3 regions of the Rhodococcus chondri genome follow, and region 3 is predicted to be linked to each of the others. Evidence: riboswitches for the same ligand, from Rfam matches in the RefSeq annotation. Region 3 holds a riboswitch; each other region holds the start of a gene.
What was found. A riboswitch is a leader RNA that binds a small molecule or an ion and turns the genes downstream of it on or off. The one in region 3 is predicted to bind thiamine pyrophosphate.

Region 1: linked by a shared signal. The riboswitch ahead of thiO (glycine oxidase ThiO) and the one ahead of thiD (bifunctional hydroxymethylpyrimidine kinase/phosphomethylpyrimidine kinase) in region 3 are both predicted to bind thiamine pyrophosphate.
Region 2: linked by a shared signal. The riboswitch ahead of Q8814_RS24300 (TenA family protein) and the one ahead of thiD (bifunctional hydroxymethylpyrimidine kinase/phosphomethylpyrimidine kinase) in region 3 are both predicted to bind thiamine pyrophosphate.

What each region holds. Positions count from the first base shown of each region.
Region 1 is NZ_JAUZMZ010000007.1:33,056-40,388, reverse strand. It holds gene Q8814_RS02555 (ABC transporter ATP-binding protein) at 1-474, opposite strand, end outside; gene thiG (thiazole synthase) at 527-1,312, opposite strand; gene thiS (sulfur carrier protein ThiS) at 1,305-1,520, opposite strand; gene thiO (glycine oxidase ThiO) at 1,517-2,581, opposite strand; TPP riboswitch at 2,579-2,691, opposite strand; gene thiE (thiamine phosphate synthase) at 2,718-3,407, shown strand; gene Q8814_RS02530 (molybdopterin-dependent oxidoreductase) at 3,652-5,169, shown strand; gene Q8814_RS02525 (heavy-metal-associated domain-containing protein) at 5,184-5,405, shown strand; gene Q8814_RS02520 (NUDIX hydrolase) at 5,473-6,327, opposite strand; gene Q8814_RS02515 (hypothetical protein) at 6,427-7,333, shown strand, end outside.
Region 2 is NZ_JAUZMZ010000251.1:45-4,807, reverse strand. It holds gene Q8814_RS24310 (TetR/AcrR family transcriptional regulator) at 5-673, shown strand; gene Q8814_RS24305 (TetR/AcrR family transcriptional regulator) at 744-1,406, shown strand; TPP riboswitch at 1,452-1,547, shown strand; gene Q8814_RS24300 (TenA family protein) at 1,540-2,259, shown strand; gene Q8814_RS24295 (ABC transporter substrate-binding protein) at 2,307-3,305, shown strand; gene Q8814_RS24290 (ABC transporter permease) at 3,286-4,095, shown strand; gene Q8814_RS24285 (ABC transporter ATP-binding protein) at 4,092-4,763, shown strand, end outside.
Region 3 is NZ_JAUZMZ010000080.1:7,328-14,660, forward strand. It holds gene Q8814_RS14810 (recombinase family protein) at 1-173, shown strand, start outside; gene thiD (bifunctional hydroxymethylpyrimidine kinase/phosphomethylpyrimidine kinase) at 786-1,649, opposite strand; TPP riboswitch at 1,640-1,735, opposite strand; gene Q8814_RS14820 (IS110 family RNA-guided transposase) at 1,826-3,031, opposite strand; gene Q8814_RS14825 (hypothetical protein) at 3,460-3,657, opposite strand; gene Q8814_RS14830 (hypothetical protein) at 3,769-3,954, opposite strand; gene Q8814_RS14835 (DUF2637 domain-containing protein) at 4,045-5,067, opposite strand; gene Q8814_RS14840 (ParB family protein) at 5,183-5,578, opposite strand; gene Q8814_RS14845 (ParA family protein) at 5,575-6,516, opposite strand; gene Q8814_RS14850 (hypothetical protein) at 7,077-7,333, opposite strand, start outside.

The DNA of each region.
Region 1 (7,333 bases), on a different contig from region 3:
GAGCCCGTTCACCGGTTCGTCGAAGAGCAGCACCTGGGGATCGCCGAGGAGCGCTGCCGCGAGACCGAGTCGCTGCGACATGCCCAGCGAGAACCCCCCGGCTCGCTTCCCGGCGACCTCGGTCAGCCCCACCTGCCGCAGCACCTCGTCGACGCGGGAGCCGGGCAGCCCGTTGGACGCGGCGAGCCACCGCAGGTGCGCGCGCGCCGACCGATTGGGATGCACCCACTTCGCGTCGAGCAGCGCACCGACGGTCTGCAGCGGCCGCGTCAGATCCTGGTATCGCCTGCCGTCGATGAGCGCAGTACCCGAGGTGGGACGATCCAGCCCGAGGATCATCCGCATCGTCGTGGACTTCCCTGCCCCGTTGGGGCCGAGGAACCCGGTCACGATGCCCGGGCGGACCGTGAACGTCACGTCGTCCACCGCGGTTGTCGAACCGAAGGTCTTGGTCAATCCGGTCACTTCGATCATGGTGACAGCCTGCCGGAAAACCCCTTCGCGTGCAGCACGCCGGTCCGGGGCGTTACGGCTCGAGCGGCGACGACGCCTGTGCCCAGAAGCGCTTCGGGATCCGTCCGGCGTGCCGCGCCCGGAATCCCGCCTCGACGGCGTGCCGCATCGCCGACGCCATCAGCGCCGGATCTTTCGCACGGGTCACGGCGGTGGCGAGCAACACGGCATCGCAGCCCAGTTCCATGGCGAGGGCGGCGTCGGAGGCGGTGCCGATGCCGGCGTCGAGAATCACCGGCACACCGGCCGATTCGACAATCATCTCGATGTGATGGGGGTTGGCGATACCGAGGCCGGTGCCGATCGGGGAGCCCAGCGGCATCACCGCGGCGCAGCCGACGTCCTCCAGACGCCGCGCGAGCACCGGATCGTCGGTGGTGTACGGCAGCACCACGAATCCGTCGTCGACGAGTTGCTCTGCTGCCGCGACCAATTCGATGGCGTCGGGCAACAGGGTGCGTTCGTCTGCGATGACTTCGAGCTTGACCCAATCGGTTTCGAGCGCTTCACGTCCGAGCTGCGCGGTGAGCACTGCTTCCTTCGCGCCGCGGCAGCCCGCCGTGTTGGGCAGCAGGCCGATGCCGAGGCGCCGCACCAGATCGAGCACACCGGTGCCCGACGTCGCGTCCACGCGCCGCATCGCGACGGTGGTCAGTTCGGTACCGGAGGCCACCAGCGCCTCCTCGAGCACTGCGAGGTTCGCGGCGCCGCCCGTACCGGTGATCAGACGCGAGGAGAAACTGCGGCCGGCGATGGTCAGCGGCGGCAGGTCGTGTCCCGGCTCACGATGCTCAGCCACCCTGGACCGCCGTGATGATCTCGATGCGGGCGCCCCGGCCGACCTTCTCGGACCAGCGGCCACGGGGGAAGACCGCGCCGTCGAGTGCGACGGCGATGCCCTTCTCCGGCAATCCCAGTTCTGCCAGCACTTCGGTCATGGTCGGCGCCTCGGCGAAGTACTTTTCTTCACCGTTGACGGTGACGCCCACCGATACCGGATTCGTCATCGCACACCTTCTTCCGTGAATCGTCGGGGATCGGCGTATTTCGCCTCGGGAAGCGATTCGTCGCCCAGTTCGGCGAGAACCGCGTCGACGGTGATCGGAGTGAGGAGCACCCCGTTGCGGCCGTGTCCGGTCGCCGCGATCACCCGCTCCGACACCCGGCCGATCAGCGGCAGGTTGTCGGGGGTCATCGGGCGCAGCCCCGCGCTCGCCTCGTGGAGTTCGTATTCGCCGATCGCCGGGAACAGCGCTTCGGCATCGGCGATCAGATCCCGCACTCCGGCAACCGTGACCTGCGTATCGACGGCTTCGTACTGCGTGGCACCGACGACGAGACCACCGTCGCGCGGCACCAGATACACCGGCCGGCCGTGCACACTGCCCCGCACGGTGCGCTGCGGTGACGGTGTCGCGCCGGGACGTGTCCGCAGTCGCAGGATTTCGCCCTTGACGGGACGGACGGGCAGTTCCGGCCACAGTTTCGCCGACGCCGACCCCGCAGCGAGCACGACCCGGTCGGCGGTCAGATCCGCGACATCGCGTACCGGGGCGTCGACGAACCGCACTCCGGTCTCGGCGGCAGCGCGGCGCAGTGCGTCGACGAGGGCCCGGTTGTCGACGGACAGTTCGGTGGGTGCGAGCAGACCGAGCCGGATGCGCGGGCCCAGTTCCGGCTCGAGTGCGCGCACCTCCGCACGCGACAGGATCCGCATCTCGTGGCCGTGCCCGGACACCCAGTCGGCGATGGTGCGCAGGTCCGCGGCGTCGGCGGTGTCGAGAGCGACGGTCAGCGACGGCCCGGAGGTGAACAGTTCGGTGTCCACCGTGCGCTGCAGACGCGCGCCGAAGTCGGGCCAGCGTTGCAGCGACGCGGCACCGAGATCGAGGACACGATCCTCTCCGGGCCAGCCCTCCGACAGCGGCGCGAGCATGCCACCGGCCACCCACGACGCTCCGGAACCGGGTGCCGGGTCGTGCACCGTCACCGTCCAGCCCGCACAGGCCGCGCGCCAGGCTACGGACAGCCCGATCACCCCGCCGCCGACCACGGATACTGTTGCCATTGATCCCACCTCACTCCCTGCGCCGGCATGATCCGGTTCAGGTCATAACGGTCGGGGCCGGCAGGCCCCCTCTCAGCCCCGCGTTCCTCGGGACTCCCGTGTTGTCACGTTCTCTTCAGAGGTTACCGTCTTGTCCGTGAGCACCTATCGCGGCAACCATCCCGATCCTCGCGGACGCCTTGCGACCGCCCGGCTGTACCTGTGCACCGACGCCCGCCGCGACACGGGCGACCTGGCACATTTCGCGGAGGAAGCGCTCGCCGGTGGCGTCGACATCATCCAGTTGCGCGACAAGGATTCGGCAGGGGAAAAGAAGTTCGGCCGCCTCGAGGCACGGGAGGAACTCGCGGCGCTCGAGGTCCTCGCCGATGCCTGCGCCCGGCACGGAGCGCTGCTCGCCGTCAACGATCGTGCCGATATCGCGTTCGCCGCGGGCGCGGACATCCTGCACCTCGGCCAGGGTGATCTTCCGGTCGCGCAGGCGCGGCGCATCCTCGGCGACGACATCGTCGTCGGCCGGTCGACCGCCAGCCGTGCGCAGGCTGCGCTCGCGGACATCGAGGAAGGCGTCGACTACTTCGCGTCCGGTCCGGTATGGGACACCCCGACGAAGCCGGGACGCAGCGCCGCGGGCCTCGACGTGATCCGCGAGGTCGCGCAGTCGCGCCCACAGCGGCCGTGGTTCGCGATCGGCGGTGTCGATCTCGAACGGCTTCCGGAGGTACTCGACGCCGGGGTCACCCGCATCGCGGTGGTGCGCGCGATCACGAAGGCCGCCGATCCGCGCGCGGCCGCGGCCGCATTGAAGGCCGCTCTGGGCGGCTGAGCGGCCGATGCGGATCGCGGGGCGCAGGCTTCGCCCCTGACGAGGACGAATCGTCATACCGGTCGAATCTTCCCGGTGGCGCCTCTAGGGTGGCAACCACAACTGGATGATCATGTTCTCCGATTTCGGTGCTCGTCGGCTGCCCCGAACTGCGGGAGCGCTGCTCGGTGCGCGACCGAACCCGGCGAATCGCCACGCAAGGTGGGCTCCCACTGCCCGCTGCCTGCGAATCGAAAGGCCCGTGATGGACCCGGATTTCCCGCTCTGGCTGCGCACCACCCACCTCCTGAACTTCCTGCTCATGGGCATCGTCCTGCGGAGCGGCTGGGAGATCATCTCCTCGCTTCCACGCTTCTGGTGGCGAAACGACTGCAAACCCGGCACCGAATGGATCAAGTTCACCCGCCGGAAAGTGCCGCAGGAGGAGGGCGTCTACACCTCGCTCATGGACGAGCGCAGCGCAAGTCCACTGCTCACACTTCCCGGTAACAAGAACATCGGACTGGGCCGGCACTGGCACGGGCTGGGCGTGACCCTGTGGCTGCTCAACGGCCTCGTCTACGTCGTCCTGCTGTTCGCTACCGGACTGTGGCGACGCATCGTCCCGACCTCCTGGGACGTCTTTCCCGACGCCTGGGAATCATTGACGATCTACCTCGGCTTCGGCGTCCCGTCGATCGAGCATTTCCAGCCCTACGATGCGCTGCAGATGCTCACCTACACCGGTGCGGTATTCATTCTCGCGCCGCTGCTCATCCTCACCGGCATCGCCATGGCCCCGGCGGTCCGCTCCCGGTTCCCCTGGTACGTCGAGCTGTGGGGCGGACACCAGGGCGCGCGTTCCCTGCACTTCATCGGCATGGTGCTGATGAGCGTGTTCATCCTCATGCATATCGGACTGGTATTCCTCGTTCACGCCGATTACAACCTGCCGCACATGGTCTTCGGTGTCACCGACACCGCCCGCTACGCGCAGGCCTTCACGATCGCGCTCGGGACGATTGTCGCCGCCATCGCGCTGTGGATCGGCCTGAGCTACCTCACGCTCGCCGACCGGGTCCGCGCACGGCGCGTCCTCGTCGCCCTCACCGAACCCGTCCGCATACTCACCCTCGGTTGGATGAAGCCGCGCATGGGCACCCAGCGCACCTACACCGACAGGGACATCTCCGAATACCACTGGACCAACGGGCTCGCACCGACCGCCGACGAATCCACCGAATGGCTCGCGCACAAGGCGACCGGCTTCCGCGACTGGCGCCTCGAAGTCGGCGGGACACCGGGCGGCGAGACTCTCCGGCTGAGCCTCGATGATCTGCGGGCACTACCCAAAACCGAATACATCGCAGTCCACTCCTGCATGCAGGGCTGGACGGCGACGTCCAAGTGGGGCGGAGTCCGGCTCGAGAACGTACTCGACCTCCTCGGCCCCCGCCCGGAGAACGCCCGCTACGTGATGGTCACATCCCACGGGCTCGCCCAGGAAATGTACGACCACCGGGAACGGGAACCCTTCTACGCGGTGCTGTCGATGGACATGGTCGAGGAGGACGACACGATCCTGGCCTACGAGCGCAACGACCGGCCTCTCGACATCCATCTCGGTGCGCCGCTACGGCTGCGGGTCGAGTCCAACCACGGTTACAAGATGGTCAAATGGATAAGGTCCATCGAGTGGATCGAGGATTACGCCGACTACGGCGACGGCAGGGGCGGCACCCGGGAGGACGCCGCCCTGCAGGCGTTCAACGGCCGCATCTAGAGGAGAACCGCGCAATGCAGAGCACCACCTACCGGGTTACCGGCATGACCTGCGATCGCTGCGCCCGCGTCATCAAGGACCACGTGGGCACGGTGCCCGGGGTTGGGGCGGTATCGGTGGAGATCGTCGCGGACGGCGAGTCCCGGCTGATCCTCAAACACAAGGAGGACGTCGAGCTCAGCCGCTCGGACGTGAAGGCTGCAGTGCGCCGCGCCGGTGACTACCGGCTGATCTGAACCTTCCCGGTTCCCTCGACGCCGCCGCACCGACCGGGTCGCAAACGGGTTGCCGACGTCGAGTCGCCTACAGCCATCCCAGCACCGTCGACGGCGACAGCGCGACCGTGTGCTGCGGCAGCCGCTCGCGCAGCCCGCGGTCGGCAGTGACCACCACGGTCACCGCCGGATCGACGGCGGTTGCGGTGCTCGACGCGAGTCGTGCGAGCTCGTCGTCGCCGCTGCCGTCGGCGGTGTGCACGGGAATGCGGGCGTCGTCGACGGCGGCATCGCGCGCGTGCCCTTCCAGCACGGCCTCGAGCCGCGCCACCCAGCCGAACACTCCGCCGGGCAGGTCCACGGTGCGGGGTAGCACCTTCGCGAGATCCGCCAGCAACACGCTGGTCGCGCCGGGACGGTCGCGCCACCAGCCGGTGGGGCCACTCGCCCCGAGCACGTTGGCGGTGTCCAGCAGCATCCGGACCGAACGGGTCCGCAGCGCCGGCCAGGCCTCGGCGAAACCGGCGTGCAGCGGCATCGTTTCGACATCGGCCTCGGCCACCCAGCGCAGTTCGGTGCTTTCCCCGTTCGGGGTCGTGCCGAGTGGCGTCCTCGTATCGGCGATCACTGTCGTGTAGGTCCAGCCGCCGGTGGCCCCCGACGTGACCCGCTCGGCGCGGACGGACACCGCCGCGATGTCGATTCCGGTTTCCTCGTGCGCCTCGCGCACCGCCGCGTCGACCGTGCTTTCGTGGCTGTCGCGGGCGCCGCCCGGAAGTGCCCAGGTGCCGCCCTGGTGGCTCCAGGCCGCACGGTGCTGCAGCAGCACGGCGGGTGTGCCGTCCGGAAGGGGCGCACGCAGGAGCAATCCGGCCGCACCGTGCACGCCCCACCGTCGATCACCGTCGGGCCCGAGCGCCCAGCCGTCCCCGTCACCACGCATCGCGTCCGCCTCTCCGTCCGTGGACGGCAACAATACCGCCGTACTGCTTATATGCTCCCGGAAGGAGTGTCGTGTGAAAGGGGTGCGGAAACTGTGCGCGTGACCCCTCCGATCGACCTGATCGGCAGCCGCAGCCAGACTACCGGCGATTCGGTCCGGCAGGGCGAGCCCACCGATGAATTGCGCCGCACACTGCAGTCCACCCCCGCCCGGATCATCGCGCTCGGCGTGTTGCTGTCGGTACTGCTCATCGTCTCGGTGGTGGTGTCCGCCGACATGGTGAGCACCCGCAAGGCCACCCACGACCGGTTGCTCTCCACCACCGAACCCCTCGCCAACGCGGCCCAGAATCTGTACAGCGTCCTGTCGGTGGCCGACGCTGCAGCGGTGACCGGTTTCATCTCGGGCGGCATCGAACCGGAGTCCGTCCGCGACCGCTACATTCAGGCGATCGGCGAAACCTCGGATCACCTGGTAGCCGCAGCCGCGGGCCTCGCCGCGGGCGACCGGCCCAGCACCCGGAACGTCACGGAGATCGCGCGGATGCTGCCCGTCTACACAGGTCTGATCGAGACGGCACGCACCAACAACCGCATCGGCAACCCGGTCGGCGCCGCATACCTGAGCGAAGCGTCGCACCTGATGCAGTCCTCGCTGCTGCCGGCGGCGCAGGAACTGCACACGGCCGGAGTGGAAAACGTCGAATCGACACAGCGCGCCGCGGTGGCACCACCCTGGCAGGCGATCGCCCTGCTGCTCGTGACGGTCGCCGCGCTGGCCGCCGGACACGTGGTCGTCAGCCGGAAGAGCCGGCGCACGTTCAACCCGGGACTGATCCTGGCCATCGCCGCGACCGGGCTGTCGCTGGGCTGGTTGCTCGTCGCCGGGTTGGTGTCGTCGAGCGCGACCCAGCGTGCCATCGAGCAAGGCGCCGAGCCGCTCGCGTCCCTCACCGAAAGCCGGATCCTCGCGCAGCAGTCCCGCACCGCCGAAACACTGCTCCTCG
Region 2 (4,763 bases), on a different contig from region 3:
CCCCATGCCGGCCGAACCCATCGAGTTGCCCGTCGACGAGGCCGTGCGGGCGGTACGGGCCAACTCCCGACGCCGGCAGATCCTCACGGCTGCCGCCAAAGTGATGCAACGCAAGGGTTTTCATCAGATGTCCATGCAGGCACTCGCGGACGAGGCGAACGTCAGCGTGGGCTCGCTCTACAACTACTTCGGCAACAAGGAGGAAATTCTCCTCGCCACCATCACCGATATCCTCGACGCCTTCCAGGACCAGCTCGAGCCGGCGATGGTGGCCGCGGGAGAAGACCCCGTCGAGCGCCTGGCCGCCGGCATCCGCCGATTCATCGAGATCGTCGACGAGAACCTCGACGCGGTGGCCCTGACCTACCGGGAGAGCCGCACGCTCGACCCGGACGGCCGGGAGATGCTCAAGCGGCTCGAAATCGCCACCTCCGCCCCGCTACGCACAGTGCTGACGGAGGGCATCGACGCCGGCCTCCTGCACCCGGTCGATGTCGACCTGATGGTCTTCGATCTGGTTCTGCTCGCGCACGGATGGTCGCTCAAACACTGGCACTTCGGCCGCATCTACAGCCTGGACGAGTACATCCGGCTGCAGACCCGGTACGTCCTCAACACCGTCGTGCCGCAACAGAAGCGAAACCTGTACCGGCACCTGATGGAGGCCTTCTGAACGGCCGCACGGAACACGACGATCCCCGTCGGTAATGTGGATCGGACCGCGCGGCAACGAGGAGTACGACATGACCACCGACCACGATGCACTGCCCGTGGAAGAGGCCGTGCGTGCCGTACGCACCAACTCCCGCCGCAAGCAGGTCCTGGACGCCGCGGTCGAGGTCATGCAGCGGACGGGCTTTCATCAGATGTCGATGCAGGCACTCGCCGACGAGGCCGGTGTGAGCGTCGGACTGATCTACAAGTACTTCGGCGGCAAGGAGGACGTACTCCTGGCGACCATTCTCACCATCCTCGATGCCTTCCGCGACCAGCTCGAACCGGCTATGGACGCCGTCGGCGACGACCCGGTCGAGCGGCTCGTCGCCGGAATGCGCCGCTACATCGAGATCGTGGACGAGAACCTCAACGCCACCGTGCTCACCTACCGGGAGAGCCGCACTCTCGACGCCGCAGGACGGGCCCGCATCAAGGAACTCGAAGTGGAGTCGTCGGCTCCGCTGCGCGCCGCTCTCGATGCAGGAATCGCCGCGGCGGTCATGAATCCGGTCGATGTCGACCTGATGGTCTTCGACATCATGCTCCTTGCACACGGCTGGGCTCTCAAGCACTGGCACTTCGGCGCCATCTACAGCCTCGACGAGTACATCCGGCTGCAGACCCGCTTCGTGCTGAACACACTCATCCCGGCCCAGCACCGCGAGAACTACGCGCAACTGCTCTCCTGACCGGCCTTGCGTCCGGTCCGATACAGCCGGGTGCTATGGTCGCTTCCGACCGACACGGGGTGCTCCGCACATGCGGGGCTGAGATCACACCCGTCGAACCTGTCAGGTAATGCTGACGAAGGGATGTTTCGGCATGACCATGCCTGTAACCGTTTCACCACCTACATACACCGGTCGTTTCACCGACCTTCTGTGGGAGCGCACGAAGGTGCTGCGCGACGCCGTCGACAATCTCGAGTTTCTCCGTCGCCTCGGCGACGGCACCCTGCCGCTCGACGCCTTCCGCTTCTACATCGAACAAGACGCCCTCTACCTCGCGGGCTACGCCAAAGCGCTGGCGCTGCTCGCCGCCAAGTCACCGGAGCCGGTGACCGGGGCGTTCTGGGCCACAAGCTCCGCTACCGCGGCCACCGAGGAGTCGTCGCTGCACCAGGGGCTGCTCACCGGGGGTGTGCTGCCCGAGACCGGCGAGGTCGTCGAACCTTCCCCGGCGTGCCTGGGATACGTCTCGTACCTGACGGCGACGGTGTCCACCGAGCCGTACGCCGTCGGCGCGGCCGCGGTACTGCCGTGTTTCTGGATCTATGCCGAAGTGGGCCGCGAGCTGGCAGGCCGGGCCGCCGACGCTCTCGCAGCCGACCCGTCGCACCCGTACGCCCGCTGGGTCACCACCTACGACGATCCGGCGTTCCACGCCTCCGTCGCGACCGCCCGCGAACTGGTCGACGCGGCCGCCGAAGCAGCGACCGGACCCGAACGCGATGCCATGCTCGACGCGTTCACTGTCGCGACCCGGTACGAACTGATGTTCTGGGACACCGCGCTCCACCGGCAGCAGTGGCCCGCCTCGTGAGGCGGCCCGGTCGGGATCCTCCGCGGCGATCTCGTAGCCGCGCTGGACTGATCGCCGGGGTCCTCACCGCCGTAGCCGCGCTAACCGCGGTATCGGGCTGTGCGAGTGATTCGCCGGACGAGAACACGATCCGTTTCGCGCTGGACTGGACCCCGAACACCAACCACACCGGCCTGTACGTGGCGATGCAGGAAGGGCTGTTCGACGACGCCGGACTCGACGTCGAGATCCTGCCCTACAACAGCACGACCCCCGATCTGCTCGTCGACGCCGGCAACGCCGAGTTCGGTATCTCGACCCAGGCGATGACCACATTCTCCCGCGCGGCCGGTGCGCAGGTCGTCTCGGTGCTCGCTCCCCTGCAGCACTGGGCCACCGGCATCGCGGTCAAGGCCGACCGCACCGACCTCGCACGGCCGAAGGATCTCGACGGACTCACCTACGCCGGTTTCGGCGACCCCGGGGACGAAGAAACGCTGCGACAGGTGATCCGCGCCGACGGCGGCGACGGCAACTTCACCTCCGTCACCCTCGGCACCTCTGCCTACGAGGCGGTGTACTCCGGCACCGCCGACTTCACCGTGTCCTACCTGGCCTGGGAGGGCATCGAAGCAGAGCACCGCGGACTCCCCATGCGGTACTTCTCGTACACCGACTTCGGATTCCCCGACGCCTACGCCATCGTGATCAACGGCAACGAGGACTGGCTCGCGGAACATCCGGAGCAGGCGCGCGACTTCGTGCAGGCCGTCCAGCGCGGCTACGAGATCGCCGCGGAGGATCCCGACCGGGCCGCCCAGCACGTGATCGACGCCAACCCCGGTGTGTTCGACGACGAGGCTCTCGTCTTCGAAAGTCAGCGGATGCTGTCCGCCGACCACCTGCGCGACGGAAACGGGCGGGTGGGCACGATGACCCTCGAGCAGTGGACCGGGTACTCCCGATTCCTCTACGAGGCGGGACTCCTCGCCGGACCCGACGGAGCACCGCTCACCGAGGAACCGGACTGGTCGTCGTACTTCACCGATGAATACCTCGCTTCCTGACAGTGCCCGCATCTCGTCCGGCCCGTCCGGGCGGATGCGGGCGCTGCTGCCCGCGGTGACCGTCGCGGTCGTACTCGTCGCGATGTGGGAACTGTATGTGCGGGTCGGCGATATCCGGCCCCAGGTGCTGCCGGCGCCCAGCCGAGTCCTCGATCAGGGCTGGGCCCACCGCAGCGACATCGCCGGCCATGCCGCGGCGACCCTGCAGGTCACCGTCGTGGGATTCGCCGTGTCGCTGGTCCTCGCCTGGGTATTGGCGACCACGGTGGATTTCTCGCCGTGGCTGCGGTGCGCGCTGGTGCCGCTGTTCGTGGTGTCCCAGACCCTGCCGATCATCGCGATCGCGCCGCTGATGATCATCTGGTTCGGGTTCGGTCTGCTGCCGAAGGTTCTCGTCATCGCGCTCGCCACGTTCTTTCCCATGACCATCGGCTTGATCGAGGGTTTCGCCGCCGCGGATCGGGACGCCGGGGCACTGCTGCGCAGCATGGGCGCGTCCCGCCGGCAGGAGTTCCGGTACGTGCGGATGCCGGCGGCGCTCCCCCGCTTCTTCACCTCTCTGCGCATCGGCATCACCTACGCGGTCGTCGGTGCGGTCTTCGCCGAATATGTCGGCGCCACCTCCGGTCTCGGCATCTACATGGCGACACAGAAGAACTCCTTCCGCACCGATCTGGTGCTGGCCGCCGTCGTTGTCACCGCCGCGGTGTCGCTGCTGCTGTATCTGCTCACCTACGCCGTCGAACGGATCGTCGCGCCGTGGGCCCTGACCACCGGGAGCCGTCCGTGACCGCCGTGTCCGTTACCGAACTCCGCCGGGCGTTCGACGGCACCCCGGTCCTCGACGGTATCGACTTCGACATCGCGCCCGGTGAATTCGTGTCGGTGATCGGTCCGAGTGGCTCCGGCAAGTCCACCCTCTTCGGGTTGATCGCCGGTCTCGACACCCCCGATTCCGGGTCGGTCGTCGTCGGCGGTGCACCCGCGGCCCCGGGACGGGCGGCGCTCATGCCGCAGAAGGACCTGCTGTTCCCGTGGCGGTCCGTGCTCGACAATTGCTCCCTCGGCCTGGAAGTGCAGGGGGTCTCCCGTGCCCGCGCCCGGGCCGCCGCACGAAAGCTGTTTCCCGCGTTCGGTCTCGAGGGGTTCGAGGACGCGCGCCCGTTCCAACTCTCGGGCGGCATGCGCCAGCGGGCGGCACTGGCGCGCACCGTGTTGCAGGACCGTGACGTTCTGCTCCTCGACGAGCCGTTCGGAGCTCTCGACTCGCTCACGCGCACCGACATGCAACTGTGGCTGCAGCAGGTGTGGTTGCGCGACCGCTGGACGGTGCTGATGATCACGCACGACGTCCGCGAAGCCGTGTTGCTGTCGGATCGGGTGCTGGTGCTCTCGCCCCGACCGGCGCGTAACCGGCACGACATGCGGGTGCCTCTCGCGCGTACCCGGTCGCTGGCT
Region 3 (7,333 bases):
AAGGCAGGCTCAAGGGCAAGCAGCCGAAACTTCCTCTCACGGCACGGAAAACAATCCACCGCCGCTACCACGACCCCGCCGACGACGCGAGCCTGGCGGACCTGGCCGAGGAATACAGCGTCGGCCGCTCCACCATCCACCGCATCGTCAGCAGTGCTGCACCACGAGCCTGAGAATTCACCAGCCTGTCGTCAGGATCCCGCTACTTTGCACTTCCTGACAACCTTGGGTTGCGGGCCCTTACGTCCCACACGAGTTCTGGCCCGAATCGGATCGTCGGCGAGCTGGGCGGATACGCCGCGCCCGCCAGGAGCCGGTGGCGAGACAGACGATCGTTTCGACCCAACAGGCCGAGCGGATCACCGACCGGGCACTACGCCATATCCGCCCGATTTTCGGCAAATGCTACGGCTACCCCTTCATCGGCGCCGGAGGCGGCGCAAACCGGAGGTCCTGGAGTGCGTAGCACGCGTCGGTAAACGCGAAGCCCGTCGAGATGACCAAACACCTACAAGGGACCGAATCGAGGCCAGACAGAATCAACATTCCTGGAGGGAGTGAGCAGGAGACCCTCAACTCGGTTGAACCGCAGGTAATGCCGCTGGCATGCAAAGGAAACCGTCGTCGGCTTCACCGTTAGCTACGCCGAGCTGTTGTGAACTCGTATGCCCCGGCCCACTGATGTGAGTGGCGGTGAAGTCGTCGAACCCAACTGCTTGGCCCCTCGGGCGAATACGCCCACCCGGAACTGCCAGTCAATCCGAATCCGGGGCGGCGAGCAGCCGTCAGACGCGCTCGCGCCCGAACCACGAGGAGCTCACGGCCGGGTCCCACAGTTGCGCAAAATGGTTGACCGGCCCATGACCTCGACCGACCCGCAGACTTTCACCACCCCGGATACTGGCGGTCAGCCACGCCTTTGCCTCCTCGAGCGCCTCCACCCATCCCGATCGCTGCGGCCGCAGCGTGGCCATCGCCGCCGAAAGAGAACATCCGGTGCCGTGCGTGTTCTGAGTGACGATTCGCGGGCTCTCGAACACCACCGGTTCTGATGCTGCCGCGGGGTCGACGACACAATCGAAGACCGTATCGCCCTTGAGATGTCCGCCTTTGACCAACACCGCCACCTGGTGGTGCTCGGCCACCTCCCAGCCTTGATCGAGCAGCTCCGCCCAGGAGTCGGCAGGTTGCGCGCCGGCCAGGACCGCAAGTTCCGGAACGTTCGGCGTGATCAGATCCACCGCAGCAATGAGGTCTTTGAGAGCATCCTCCGCATCGGCGCTGAGCAACCGATCACCGCTGGTGGCGACGATGACCGGGTCGAGAACGATCACCGGCGGTGCTACCTCACCGATCCACACGGCCACGGCCCGCACCAGGTCCGTGTCGGCCAGCATGCCGATCTTGACCGCGTCGATGACGACGTCGTCGCTGACAGCCTCCAGCTGGGCGGTCAGGAACGACGCAGGCGGCAGGTGGACGCTTCGGACACCGCAGGTGTTCTGCGCGACCAGCGCAGCGACCACGGCCATTCCGTAGCCGCGGTGGGCGGCGATGCTTTTGAGGTCGGCGTGGATCCCGGCACCACCGGTCGGATCGGTTCCCGCTATCGACAGCACCCTTGGTGGCAGGTGGACATGCTGAGTCATCCGGACATCCCTTCGCTAGTACGAGCTAGTGCAGGTTCGACGGGTGTGATCTCAGCCCCTTGCCTGGGGCACCCCGTGTCACGGGAAGCCATCGTAGAGCGGTCGCTCATTCCGTCCGCCGTTGCCCGTCGAAAACCCTGGATACAGGCCCTACCGGGGTACACCGAACTTCGGATCTACGCCGCCGCAGCAACGGGTGGTCCTGGCCGATAGACGGTGTTGTCGCGCAGCATCGCCCACAACACGTTCGATCTGCGTCTGGCCAGGGCGAGAACGGCCTGGGTGTGGCGTTTTCCCTCGCTGCGTTTGCGGTCGTAGTAGGCCTTGGAGTCGGCGTTGGATCGGATGCTCAGCTGCGCGGACAGGTAGAACACCCGCAGCAGCCGGCGATCGTAGCGCCGCGGCCGTCGATGATTGCCGCTGATACGGCCCGAATCCCGCGGTACCGGCGCCAGTCCGGCGACCGCAGCGAGGCGGTCGGCGGTGGCGAACACGGCGAGGTCCCCGCCGACCGCGGCGAGGAACTCGGCGCCGAGCAGGGGCCCGATCCCGGGCATGCTCTCGATCACCGCAGCATGACGATGCCGGCGGAACCGGTCTTCGATGCTGGTATCGAGTTCAGCGAGTTCGGCATCGAGCGCCAGGATCTGCTTCGCGAGTCTGCCGACGGTTGCCGCGGCGACATCCTGTCCCGGCACGCGAACACGCTGGGCGTTCGCTGCGTGCAGCGCGGTGGCCGCCACCTTGGCGGCGTTGTAGGCCTTGCGTTCGCGTAGCCAGGACTCGAGCCGGGCCTGCCCGAGCCGGCGCAACCCGTCGGGCGTGCGGTAGCCGGTCAGCAGGATCAGCGCGGCCTTGGTGTTGCTGATGTCCAGCGCCCGCTCCAGGGCGGGAAAATAGGTGCCCAGCAGCGAACGCAGGCGATTGATCGCCCGGGTGCGGTCGCGCATCAGGTCGGTGCGATGCGAGGTCAGGATGCGCAGTTCGACGCTGAGTTCGTCGTCGATGCGCATCGGGTGCAGATCGCGGCGCATGCGGGCCTGGTCGGCGATGACCGCGGCATCCTTGGCGTCGGTCTTGCCGTCACCGCGGTAGCCGGCCGAGGCGTGGTGGACCATGCGCCCGGGAAGATAGAGCAGGCTCTGGCCGCGTTCGGCCAGCAGGGCGATGACCAGGGCGGCTCCGCCGCTGTTGAGATCGATCGCCCAGGTCACGGTCCCCTCATCCGCGAGACGGGTCACAGCATCGATCAGGTCGATCAGTTCGGCTTCGTCGTTGGCGACCCGCCGAGAATGCAGGCGGGTGCCGTCGGTGTCGATCACGACGCAGTGGTGATGGTTTTTGCCGGCATCGATTCCCGCCCAGAGTTGTCTCACCTGCACTCCTTTTGTGGCCGTTGCGGATCCGTGTACCTGGCGGACGACCTCTCCGTCGTGTCCTTAAACAGCGATCGCGTCGCATCTCTCAATGAGCGGTCGAGTCGTCGAGGACGCCGCGGCGGCCATTCCCTTCCGGCCATTCCAGTGGCGGCAAAAATCCAGCCATACCGCGCCGTCCCCAGGCAGTCCCGAACCTACGACACCGGACCTCAGCTGCCCGGCAAAAACGTTAAGGCAAAATCAGGCTCTTGTGGGAGTGCGAAGCGCAGCGGAGCTCGAATCGGTGTGCGCCGCAGGCGCGCTGAGAAGCCAGATCACACCGTTTCAAGCCGGGGCCACAAGGTGAACGACCCTCTTCTCCACCTTGAGAGAACGGCCTCGCTGGAAATGCCCTGATCTGCTGTTTTGATGATTTTTGTTAACGTTGAATCCTACGGCAGTCGAGCTGCGCGCGGAGTGGCCGCTGCGGCCACCAGAACGAACAACAACGGCAGAATCATCAGTCCCCCGAGGCCGGCGAACACCGCCCGGCCGGCGCTGCCGTAGCGCCGATACGAGCGTCGTGCGCAGACGATCGCGCTCGTGGTGGCGAGCGCGTTGAAGATCAGCAGGATCACGAAAAAGCTCACAGTCGAAGTCCCTTCGTCGTGTTAGGCCACGCGCCGGCGTTACAGATCGAACAGGGAAAACTGGTTTCTTCGCGGCCTCGGCGTCGGTGTCGCGTTCGTAGCGTTGCGCCATCAACGGGCCGCTTCCGGTGTGCAGCCGATTTCCTGTGCGACGGCGTACCAGTCGGCCCGTCCGCGTTCATCTCCCAAGCAGTGCGGTGCATCCCAGGAGATTAAAGTGCGTTTCTCGGTGATCATGTCGTCGAGCGTGACCGCCGACCCGCCGGTGAGCAGCAGACTCTTGTCCGGCAGTTGCACCAGCACCCCCTGCTGACGTGGCCAGCAGCTATTTGGTGGCAAGGCGGCGCATCTGCGGCGGGGCGGCAGCGCGGTCCTTGCCTAAGGAGGCTAGGCGGGTTGCAGTTCGGGTACCGACTGCACACTCAGCTCTGGCTGGTCGTCGAACGAGCGTGGCAGCGGTGGGACAGTGAAACCTTCGGTTTCGGCTGCCACGACGAAGTTGCGCCAGTGCCTGCTGACGGTGGACTTGTCGAGTTGCAACTGTCCCGCGACCTGCACCTGGTTGAGCTCGGGGTGGTCGAGACGGACCACGGCGACCCGTTTGACCGCGTCGGTCAGTGCACTGTGGCGGAGGAAGGCGTGCAACCCGTCGCTGGTCTGGGGCCATCCGTTGCGCGTGGCCGGTGCACCGGTTGCACTGCGCGGGACAACCCCCTCGCGCTCCGGCGCTCCGATTGCACGTGCGTCGGTTGCAGGACGTGCCACCTCGGGAGCGGCCGGGTGGGGGTGCACCTCCACGGCCGTGGTTGCACCCACCTGTCGGCTTGCTCCTCCCCTGCTGGGGTCGTGGCAGTTGCGTTCGGCAACGCGGGATGTGCTGAGGGTGGGAGGCACGGTGGCGCCGGTGCGGGCGTGGGCGCGTTCGTCCTTGATGGCCTGCAACATGATGGTGAACAGGTGCAGCAAGGCCAGCCACAGCAACGGGAAGATCATGGCGATGCCGGCGGCGATCGCGGCAGGCTGCGGGATGTAGCCGAGGTCTTCGCCCGCCGCAACCCTCGCTGCGTTGCGCTGAGCGAGTTGGTAGGCGTGATAGCCGTTGCCGGCCACACTGAGCAGCACCGTCGCGGTGGCCACGCCCAGGCAGAAGCGGCGACCGGTCTTATAAGTCTGGTCGGCTCCGAGGGCAACCAGGCCCAGGGTGGCGGCGGCCTGTGCAACATCAATGGCCACCGGCGCCATCCATGCGTTGTGTGGGCGCACCCCGATCTCGAGAGCGAGTTGACGGAGTGCATCGAAGGACAGGGTGAAGGCGAGTGCGGCGAGGACGAGTGTCATGAATGCAACGCCGGTCAGCGCTGCGGTCTTGGCGCGCAGGGCGGTTGCGTCGTGGGTTGTATCGTCGGACATGACCGAGTGATCTCCTTGCTGTGGGTTTCTTGGTCAGGGCGTCCTGCGGAGCGGCAATTCCATGCAGGGCGCCCATCATTTTCAGCAATGCAAGCAATGCAAGTAATGCTTTTATTCAGTGGTCGGAGAGTGGTCGGCCGGGAGACAGGGGCCCATCAATCCCTTCGAACGATTCACCCTCGTTGTGGAGGGCGGCACGTCGGCGGCTCTCCTCGGCAATGGCTTTTTCCACGAAGTGGGACCAGTTGCGATCGGCTTCGGCTGTGCGAGTGGCATTAAAGGCAAGGCGGGCCTGGGTGTAGACGTCCGGCGAGATATAGACCGTCACAGCCTTATTGCTCTGTTTCTTCTCGGCCGGCTCTGCCGGTCGATCGACCTGCTGTTGCGCAGGCGCAACGCTTCGGTTCTTTGCCTGCAACCCGGACAGGTCACCCGTGACCGGGCGCGCACTTCCTGGGTTGGTGGTAGAGACACGAGGCAGACCAGTGACAGCTCGGCGAGGCTCGCTCATGATGCTGCTTCCTCTGCTTCTGCGGCAGTGATTCGGCGAACCAACTCTTCGGTGACACCCACCAGATCGTCCGCCACGGAGGTGGAAGCCTGAGGTGCTAAGGCCTGGGCCTGAGCCTCACCTCGGAGCACCTCGTACCACTTGGGCCCGTTACGCACGACGTCGTCAAGCTCGTGCACCAGAAGTCCTCGCTCCCGTGTTGCGAGAGCGGTGGCTTCGGAGTGCCGTACAGTCTTATCGAATATGGCGTCGGTGCTGCCGCCGAACGCTTCTGCAATCGCTTGTCGTGCTTGTTGCTGAACCTTCGTGGCCGACTTTCCGATCCCGGTCAGTACGACGCCGAGCAGGTCGAGATCCGGATTGTCTCCCAGGACAGCATTGAGTCGGTTCATGACACCGGCCATACCCTTGCGGCTGGATGCATCACTCTTGACAGGGATCAATAACCAGCGGGCTGCAGCTGCTGCTGCGGTTTGCAGGGATTCGTCGCCGGGCGGGCAGTCCAGCAAGATCATGTCGTACTGGGGTGCAATCGGCGCCAACGCCATTGCTAGCGCGAGCCTTGCGCCGGCCGGGTCTTTCGATGCCTTCGAGGTCAGGGCTGCGGTGGCCGCCTCGAGGTGGTGCCCTCCGGGCGCAATGTCGAGGTTCGGGCGGACATCGCGAACCGGTTCGAGTGGCGATCCGAAGGCCAGGGCTTGCGCGAGATTACTCCCCTCGTCGTCAAGATCGGTGTTGGTGTACCCCAGGTCTTCGGCGACGTTGCCTTGTGGGTCGAGATCGACGACCAGGACTTTGTAGTCGGAGGCTGCCAGTAGACCCCCAATGTTGGAAGCGAGCGTTGTCTTGAACACTCCCCCTTTACTGTTGATGAGCGCGACAACTCGCTGTAGCGCTTCGGCGTTGCGCTTCGGAGGCACCTTCTCGCGTGCAGCCATTGATCTTCCTCCATCTCGATCGAAGCAATACAAGCTTTGATGGTAATGCCAGTAATGCTGGTATTACCATCAAAAATGTCTATGTCAGCAATGCTGGGCGGATTAAATCCGGGGCTGGTGTTACTGGTGTTGCTGGGCGTTAGGAACATTACCAGGAATGACCGTAATGCAAGCATTGCTTGCCATACGTGTCTTTTACCGGTAATACCAGTATTGCTTGCTTTACTTAATGGCAGGTGAGGATGCACAGGGTCGCGCGGTGGTGCGCTGCCGTGAGGATCTTCAATGACAGCAATACAAGCAATGCCTGTAATAAATGCAAAGCTTGGAGCAACTCGCTCACGCGGCGGGATTCCCTGGCCTCGTCTGGACAGTAACACTGGTAATGCTTGCAATAACTGCCGCGGCTCGCAGGCTTCGATATCCCATCAATGCTGGCATTGCTGGCTCCACGGTCGTACCTCGAGCGGGAAGCCGATGCATTGATTCGGCGAGGAGTGCCGAAGCCTGTACGGCACGAACGTGCCCTGACATAGCGCGCCCGTTCCCTCCACGTCGCCTCAAATGACCGTCAAATGCGGCAAGGGGAAATAGCCCAGCGCGGTAGAGACGATGGTTCGGGCGGCGTGATAGTCGGCGCGGCCATCGTCACCGGTGGGGAAGCGTCCGTAGCGTGCTCGCGCCGGAGCGGCAATGGGAAGGGCGAGTGAGCCTCGGGGGACCGGCCGGACACCGCGCTTCTTCCCGGGCCGGCGGCGCCACTCGAGTTCTTCGATCCACCAACGGTGCAGCTCGCGGTCGACCAGGTGCCGATGAG